2 regions of the Ferrimicrobium sp. genome follow, and region 1 is predicted to be linked to the other one. Evidence: riboswitches for the same ligand, from Rfam matches in the RefSeq annotation. Region 1 holds a riboswitch; the other holds the start of a gene.

Region 1 (4,165 bases):
TCTCCCTGGTCGCCCTACTATCACCTTGACCATTAAACGCAACCATCCCCAGCCCAGATGTGTCCCAACGGGCAAACTCAGGCGGCGCATTGAGAAGCGAGAATACTACTTTGACGTGCTCGTGCACGTGCGATCCCAGAGAACCGACGCGGTGATTCGCAAGGCGAGACATTACCCGAGAACCAAATTCAGCGCAGAACGAACTAGAGACCGACGTATAGCCGCAATGCCCTACACTATCGTCGCTTTGCCGCCACAACAACGGACCCCATAACCGAGAGACACGTGACCTCGACCGTAGTTGGTGCACCCTGGGTGCGGGCATGTTTGCTCATATGCTTTCTGCCGAATATCGCGACCCCATCGAGCCGGGCACGTTGCTCCGGACTGAGTACGATGTTTGTCGATCCAAAAAGTGAGACGGCGATGATTCGCCGTCTTGCCGATTCGGGGAGTACGGTGAGATCGACCCGTGACCGACTAAAGAGGGAGATCACAATCGTCCTAGCATGGACTGGCACAATCGCTTGGTGACCGAAGAGCGACAATGCGAGCTTGGTGCCAACTGCGCTTGATCCGTGCTCAAGATCGGTTGACAAATCCTTAAGCACTGACGCCAGTTCGCCCATCGTCCTTGCGGCAAATACTGCATCTAGACGATCACTGAACTCGTTGCGGTCCAGGCGTCCAGTCGACAAGGCTTCTCTTAGCTGACTCGCCGCTTCGTCACGGTCTCGATCCGAGCAACGCTGATCAATTTTGTCTGCCATCACTACCGAGCCTAGGCAATCAAGGCATTCGATCCCTACCATGTGCACCAGATGGGTCGATAGTAGTACCTACGCAGCGAGCCGAATGCATCACTGACGCACACGTCCTAGTCATCGAATATCCCATGACGCCCCTTACCAGCCCTGAAGTGTCTCGCCCCCTCCTGACCGTCAGCCGCAAAGGAGATTCGACCATGGTGATATTCGTTACGTAATGCCTCGTCGAATGGGATCTCAAGACCTTCATAAGTTGAGGCCCGATCGTTGACGAGGCAGACCTGCGGGAATCTTGCGATTTCCTGTGCTAAGGCGATAGCCATGGCACGTCCTTGTTCAGCGGGGACCACCCGACTGACCAGCCCCATCGCGAGCGCCTCCTCGGCACCGACTCCCCTACCGGTGAGGATCATGTCCAGAGCTCTACCGAGGCCAACGATACGCGGTAGTCTCACCGTGCCACCATCGACCAACGGCACGCCAAAGCGTCGACAGAAGACTCCGACGATCGCGTCCGCCTCCATCACTCGCAAATCACACCAGAGCGCCAGTTCGAGACCACCGGCAACGGCGTAACCATCGATGACGGCGATCGTCGGCTTGCTCATCCGCATGCGGGTCGGACCAAGCGGGCCATGGCCATCCTCTTCCAGTCGATTAGTAGATCCCTCTGCAACCGCCACAAGATCTGCTCCAGAACAGAAGGTTCCCCCAGCTCCGGCAAGCACCGCAACGCGAGCATCACGATCACCAGCAAAGACGGTGAATGCCTCCTGCAGGCGTTCCGCCGTCTCGTAGTCGATCGCGTTCCTACGCTCAGGGCGATTGATGGTTATGATCCGAACAAACCCTTCATTCTCCACCTCCACCAAAGCCATCAGCGCGACCCTCCTGCCCGACGAGTATTCCCTCACCAAGCTACCGCGGTTCGCCCACATACGCACGCCACCCTGGCCGCCACCCTCCTTCGTCAACGCTCGGCCACCAACCCATTAGGATTGCCATCGGTGATGGAGTTCGCCGATTGTCTCCGACTGATGACTCCTATGACAGCGACATAGAACGAAAGGAGTGTCTCTTGTCAAAGGTGTATCTGCGAGAAATGATCCGACGTGATCCCAGCACCAGCTGGAAGACGAGTCAGTTGGTCAGCCATCAACAAGCAGACTCTGATGAAATCAACGCTCCGGAGAGTCTGGTGGACCCCACGGCTGATATCGGTCGCGCCATTGACGATTTTGTCCTGACCGACCTCGCACTCGACCGCCTCTTCGCGGCCATCAACAAGGGGCTCGAACCCTTTGATCTTCTCCCTTACTTCACGACATTGCCCCAGAACCATACTACGATTCGTTACCGTCAAGACGTTGCCGGCGATCTCCTCGTTGCCGGTAATCGGCTACCAATCCTCACCTTCTGTGAGTGTCTCGAACGCGTCGAGTTACTCCTAACAGCGGCGGAGCGAGCCCGCCAACCCAGCGGGAGAGAGCGGTGGTTGCTCGACGCTGTCTTGGCCTACACGCGAGGTATCGAATCAGTTCTCACTCACCTAGGCACCACATCCTGGAGTTCAGCGGGGCTAACGGGACTCCGGGATGCGTTGGTAACACTGAGCCAAACGAATGACTTTTTCCAGCTCTCCCGAGACGCTGAGTCGGTGGCGTCCGAACTCGATCGCATAAGCTATCAACTCCTTCTCGAGGACAATGCGATCACCGTTGCGCGCAGCGAAGACGGGGCGCGCAGCGAAGACGGGGCGCGGGCGGGCGGCTATCGTGATCACCTCTTGAGTCTTTTCGCTCGATTTGGCGGCAACAATGCACAGGTCATGAGCGCCTCAGCCTCTCGTCATTCAAGTACGCATATCGACGATCGCATTCTGGTCATCCTTGGACGGATCTTCCCAGATCAGTTCGCCCATCTCAGTGCCTTTGCCAACGCCCACCAAACCTTTCTCCCGTCTTGGGTCGCATCAATAGAGCGTGAACTGGTCTTCTATCTCGCATGGATCGAAGAGATCCTTGCCTTCGAGGGTGCGGGCTTGCCTTGGGTTGTACCAAAGCTGAATCGTGGAACTGGCCAAGAGCACGCTGAACAGATCTACGACCTTGCACTCGCACATGATCTACTCCGAAACCACACGGTGCCAGTGACCAATCAGTGGCATCTCGATGACGACGAGCTGATCACGGTCGTCACGGGACCCAACAATGGAGGCAAGACAACCTACACGCGTTCGATCGGCCAGCTCTACCTCATCACTGCGTTAGGACTGCCTGTTGGAGCCTCGGCTGCTCAACTCACTCCACCGCCGAGTATTGCTACCATCTTCTCGGAACAGGAAGCCGCAGATCGGATGACCGGGCGACTCGAGGAGGAGATCATCAACCTGCAGCACTTCCTTGGTGATGCGAAAGCACAGGCACTGCTCCTTGCTAACGAGGTCTTTAGCTCCACCAGTGTTGACGACGCAGTCATCCTCGGTCGCTTACTCATCGAACGTTGTCAACAAAAACAGGTGCGCTGTATCATCGTGACCTTTGTTGAAGCACTTGCCGTGCAGGCACCGGGTGTCGTATCACTGGTGGCACTCAGCGACGAAACGACGCTTGAACGGAGTTTTCGACTCGAGCGTCGGCCCCCGCAAGGACGGGCACTCGCTCTTGAACTCGCCGCTCAATATGGATTAATCACTGGTGTCCCGAATGATTGAGCTGCATCTTCTTTGGCCACCAGGGACGACGGAACCTTCGGTACCGTTCACCGACGATCGAACCCTCGAAGACCTGGGATTCCCGATGATCATCGACGCCATGGCCGCGGGCGATGCCGACATCGCCAGAGTTGCGAAGGCGGTCTTCGTCCACGCCACAACGGATACATCGATCATTCGATGGCGCCAAGAGCTCGTCACCGATGCGATCGCCCACCCACAATTGGTACGCGACCTCGCTCGGATCGCACAACACGGCGCCCAGATGGAACGGCGCACCGCTTATGCAACACGGCCCCAAGCCCCGATCTCACAGCTTCTTCGTTCTCGCGAGATCCTGGCACTCCTCATCGCGGATTTGCGGGCTCTCGCACAACGGATAGAAGAACCAGGCGGTGATGTGTCATCACAGGGATTACGACTTCTTTTCACCACCATTCGCGACAACTTTGACAGCGCCTACCTCAACTCGCTCGAGATCGAGCTTGAACAGCTTAAATTTGAGCACGGTTTGGTGACTCGCGCCACACTCGGGCCCGGCAACCTAACGAACCCTGACCTCATCATCGAGGCTCCCTTCGAAGGCCGTGGATGGAGAGATCGCTTGGCACTTTCCCTTACTTCCAAGCATCGCATCGAGATCGCCCCGCGTGATCAAGCGGGGAGCGAGACCCTTCGAGAGCTC
Region 2 (4,165 bases), on a different contig from region 1:
GCCTCAGGCCACCGCCTCACCCCGAAACCGGGGTGAGGCGGTGGATCCAGGCTAAGATGAAGGAATACGAAGGATGGAGTTCTAACGGGGCGATGCCAGTGAGAACAGTTGCTAAGGGACTTGCTTTCACTGCAGGGTTGATTGGGGTGGTGGTTATACCTGCCCCGTCCACGCAGTTGACGAGTGCTTCTCAGGCGACGCTCCAAGCGCAAGCAACCCAGCTCAGTGCCCAGATCTCAGCTCAATCTGCCGAGATTCGTCTAGTGGCCGTTCAGGCGAGTGCTGCGCGTCATCAGCTTGCCGTTGATCGCGCAAATCTGGCACGGGGAACTGCTCAACTAGTACATGAGCGAGTTCAGATGGCTGGCGAGAAAAGTCTTTTAGTGCAGTTGGCCATCGCGAAGTTTACGGATGCCTCGGGCTCGAGTGGGGTTATCAATGCCCTCAACACCGATCAGAATAGTGTGGCAGCTCAGTCAACCTATGAGAGTGTGGCGAGTGGCTACGTCGTGAACGTTATCACCAACTACCAGCGGGATCAGCAGGCCGTCACCGCCCTTGTGGCCTATGATGCGCATCAGGTGTCGGCCGCGACTCAGGCACAGCAGTCGCTCAGTCAGGACCTGGCATCGCTCCAATCAGGAGTCGCCAACGAACAGGCTGCGTTGGCTTCGGTGCACGGTCAGATTGCAGCGCTGGTGCAACAGCAGCTTGCCCAACAAGCTGCCCAACAAGCCGCTCTGCTCCAACAACAACAGGCCGCCGCCCAACAACAGGCTGCCGCCCAACAACAGGCCGCCGCCCAACAACAGGCCGCCGCCCAACAACAGGCCGCCGCCCAACAACAGGCGGTCACGCCACAACCCCAGGCCCAGGGTGCACCGAGCGCTGCAGGGGTCAGTGTTGCGGTCTCGAGTGGAGGTGCTGGCAGCCAGTGGGGAGGAACGCCCGCGCCACCATCGGCGCAGGCCTTTGCTGCGTTGCGTAACTGTGAATCCGGGGGCAATTATCAGGACAATACCGGCAATGGCTACTTCGGCGCCTACCAATTCTCGCCCTCGACGTGGACGGGACTCAGGTTTGCTGGGTTACCGTCGGCTGCGAGTCCCGCCACACAGAACCAGGCTGCCGAGGTCGAGCAACGGCAAGGTGGATGGTCGGCTTGGCCAGAGTGCTCGCTCATTCTTGGTCTCGATTAGCACCTAGGCGCTGGCGAGTCTGCGCTGAGCGAGGCAGCCCACAGGTAGGCCAGTACGGCCCACAGAATGAAGGCATCGTACTAGCACCTTCCTCGAAGGAACGTAGGGATTGACAGGGGCGATCCTTAGCGGCTACGCTGGTTCCAAAGGGTGATGGAGTCCACCTTGCAACGCCACATCGGCTGATGACTCCTCTGCTGAGTTGTAGTCGCGGGCCCGCGGTTGATGTGGGCTTGTTGGGGCAGAGGGTGTGTCGAAGCGGAGGTGTTGCTAGCCGGTGAGCGAGGTGTTGCTACAGGTCTCCCAAGTGCTGACTATTCTGTTGCTTTCGCCATTGGTCCATGGTTTCATCGTTGCTGCCGAAGAGCGTGTGCAGGGAAACCAAGGACCCTCGATAGTACAGCCCTATCGAGATCTATGGAAGTACTTCCACAAGGAGCAGTTGGTACCAACGACCGCATCGTTCATCTTCTGGCTGACACCGATCGTTGCCTTTGTTGCGATGATGATTGTGCCGATGTTGATCCCTGTTTTGACAAACTTCCCATTGCCGCTCTCCAACATCGGTGACATACTCGGTGGTGGCCTCATTCTGACGCTGGCGGCGTTCTTTCTGAGTCTTTCGGGACTTGATACCGGACATCCCTTTGGAGGTATGGGCAGTTCGCGAGAGTCGATCCTTGCGATCCTTGCTGAACCGAGCCTCATTATGGTCTTCATCGGCATCACATTGTTGGCGGAGTCGATGCTTCCTTTCGTGGTCAATCACCTTCTTGTGGCGAGCCTTGCCATCTATCTCAGTCCCGCCCATCTCTTTTTCGTGGCGGCGTTTTTGATCTTGCTGACGGTGGAGACTGAGCGACTGCCAATCCATTCCTCGATTCATTACGAGGTCTACATGATCGGAGAGGCACGCATTCTCGAATACTCGGGTCCGATGCTTGGCCTCATTCGGTGGTCGTCGTGGATGAAACAGGCCATTCTCTACACGATCTTTGTGAACGTCCTCGCCATCCCCTGGGGGCTCTCCTCGAATGGATCGGTCCCAACGGTCGCGCTGAGCGTGGTGGTTCTATTGGGCAAGTGGCTCTTGGTCGCCGTTGTCATGGTAGTGGTGGAGACGGTTCAGTCGAGATTGCGGTTCTTCCGCTACCAGGAACCACTTGCTCTCGCCCTCGTCTTGGCGGTTCTGGCCGTGGTCGCAAGGCAGGTGGTATGAATCTCATAGCACACCACCCAATCGTCATCGCAGTTTTGAGCCTCGCACTCTTTGTCGTACTTATTCTGAGCTTTGCGATTCTTGGCTCGCACTGGGTGCGCAACCACGTCTATGCCTTCACCGTGCAGTCCTGGGTCATCGCAGCGATTTCGGTGGTGGTGGCGCTCTGGGGACATTATCCGTTGCTCTATGGTATCGCAGTGCTCACGATCGTCATCCGAGGCTTGTTGATCCCTTTCCTGGTCATTCGATTGTTGGATCGCACCGGAGTGGGGCGGGAACAAGCACCGATACTGCGATCGAGTTCGACATTGGTCATTGGCGGAGTTCTGGTGATCTTGGCGTTGGTCATCGCGGAGGAGATCCATCACCAACTGCTCGGCATGCCAGCGATCGATGTCCTTGCCTTAACGGTGCTCTTGGGTGTCGAGTTCATCGCCTTTTTGATGCTTACCCTGCGAACCGAAGCGCTGTCGAGCTTGCTGGGTCTCTTGATGATCGAGAATGGGGTTCTTGCCGGATCGGTGATACTCGTGCCCGGGTTGCCGTTTTTTCTTGAGATCGTCTTTCTGTTCGACCTGCTCATTATCATCGCCACCTATGCCGTGTTGGTCCGATCCATGCGCAGTCACCTGGGTGTGACTGATGTTCGTGTCATGAAGGAGCTTACCGGATGATTTGGATACTTGTCTTTATCATCTTGGCGGTCACCGGCGCGGCAGCACTACTGTCGCTCATCGCTCCGAGACCTGTCGTAGCGGAGTCGGTGAACCTCACGGCCGCCGTGGTGGACCTTGCGCTCATCCTTTGGCTGTTAGTGATTGTGCCTAGTCGTGGTGTCGTCGGTGTTGATTCCCTTTTGTTGATCGATCCATTCGGGGTGTGGGTGCTGGTGTGTCTAGGGTTGGTCTATCTCTCTGCAACCGTGTACGCCCGTGGCTATCTCCGTGGTCAGGGGCGTTCGCCGCGTTCGCTGCGCATCTTCTATAGCTTGTTCGCTTGCTTTGCCCTGGTGATGATCCTGTCGCCGATTCAGAACAATCCTGGATTGTACTGGGTAGGCATTGACCTCACCACGTTGATCAGTGCCATTCTTGTCGGATTAGAGCCGCACCGACGTGCCATTGAGGCGGCTTGGAAGTATCTGGTCATCGTTGCGGTAGGGTTATCACTTGCCCTGATCGGCACCGTTCTTTTCTATTTTGCAGGCACCTTCGTGCGAGGCGCCAGTTATCCGATGACATGGGAGAGTTTTGAACGGATTGCCCCTAAGGCGGATCCAACGCTGCTGCTGGTGGCCTTCTTGCTCGTTCTCATCGGTTATGGCACCAAGGCTGGCCTCGCTCCGATGCATACCTGGTTACCCGATGCCCACAGCGAAGGTCCAACTCCGGTCTCGGCGATGCTCTCTGGTGGGCTCTTGAACTGCGCGATGTTGGGGATCGTACGTTACCTCGGAATCTTGCGTCGAACAAGCATGGGTGGGGATGCGAGCCGGGCCCTTGTGCTGCTGGGAGTGACAAGCCTGGTGGTGGCTGCATTGTTCATCACGCGCCAGCGAGGTATCAAGCGACTCGCGGCCTACTCGAGTGTTGAACATATCGGAATCATTGCTCTCGGTTTTGGCTTTGGTGGGGTGCTCGGAACCGTTGGCGCACTGTATCAGATGGTCAATCATTCGCTCACCAAGTCCGCAGTGTTCTTTGGTGCCGGCAATGCGATTGAGTCCTATGGCACTCGACAGATT

What was found. Region 1 has a riboswitch for fluoride ahead of M7Q83_RS13675 (hypothetical protein). Riboswitches for the same ligand answer to the same signal wherever they lie in the genome.
Region 2: another riboswitch for fluoride. It lies ahead of M7Q83_RS09985 (NADH-quinone oxidoreductase subunit H); the one in region 1 lies ahead of M7Q83_RS13675 (hypothetical protein).

The regions. Positions count from the first base shown of each region.
Region 1 is NZ_DAHXOI010000051.1:2,199-6,363, reverse strand. Features, by position in the region: gene M7Q83_RS13685 (DUF1707 domain-containing protein) at 237-770, opposite strand; gene M7Q83_RS13680 (crotonase/enoyl-CoA hydratase family protein) at 878-1,645, opposite strand; fluoride riboswitch at 1,765-1,821, shown strand; gene M7Q83_RS13675 (hypothetical protein) at 1,855-3,480, shown strand; gene M7Q83_RS13670 (hypothetical protein) at 3,473-4,165, shown strand, end outside.
Region 2 is NZ_DAHXOI010000015.1:786-4,950, forward strand. Features, by position in the region: gene M7Q83_RS09980 (transglycosylase family protein) at 57-1,199, shown strand; fluoride riboswitch at 1,340-1,401, shown strand; gene M7Q83_RS09985 (NADH-quinone oxidoreductase subunit H) at 1,477-2,418, shown strand; gene M7Q83_RS09990 (hypothetical protein) at 2,415-3,095, shown strand; gene M7Q83_RS09995 (proton-conducting transporter membrane subunit) at 3,092-4,165, shown strand, end outside.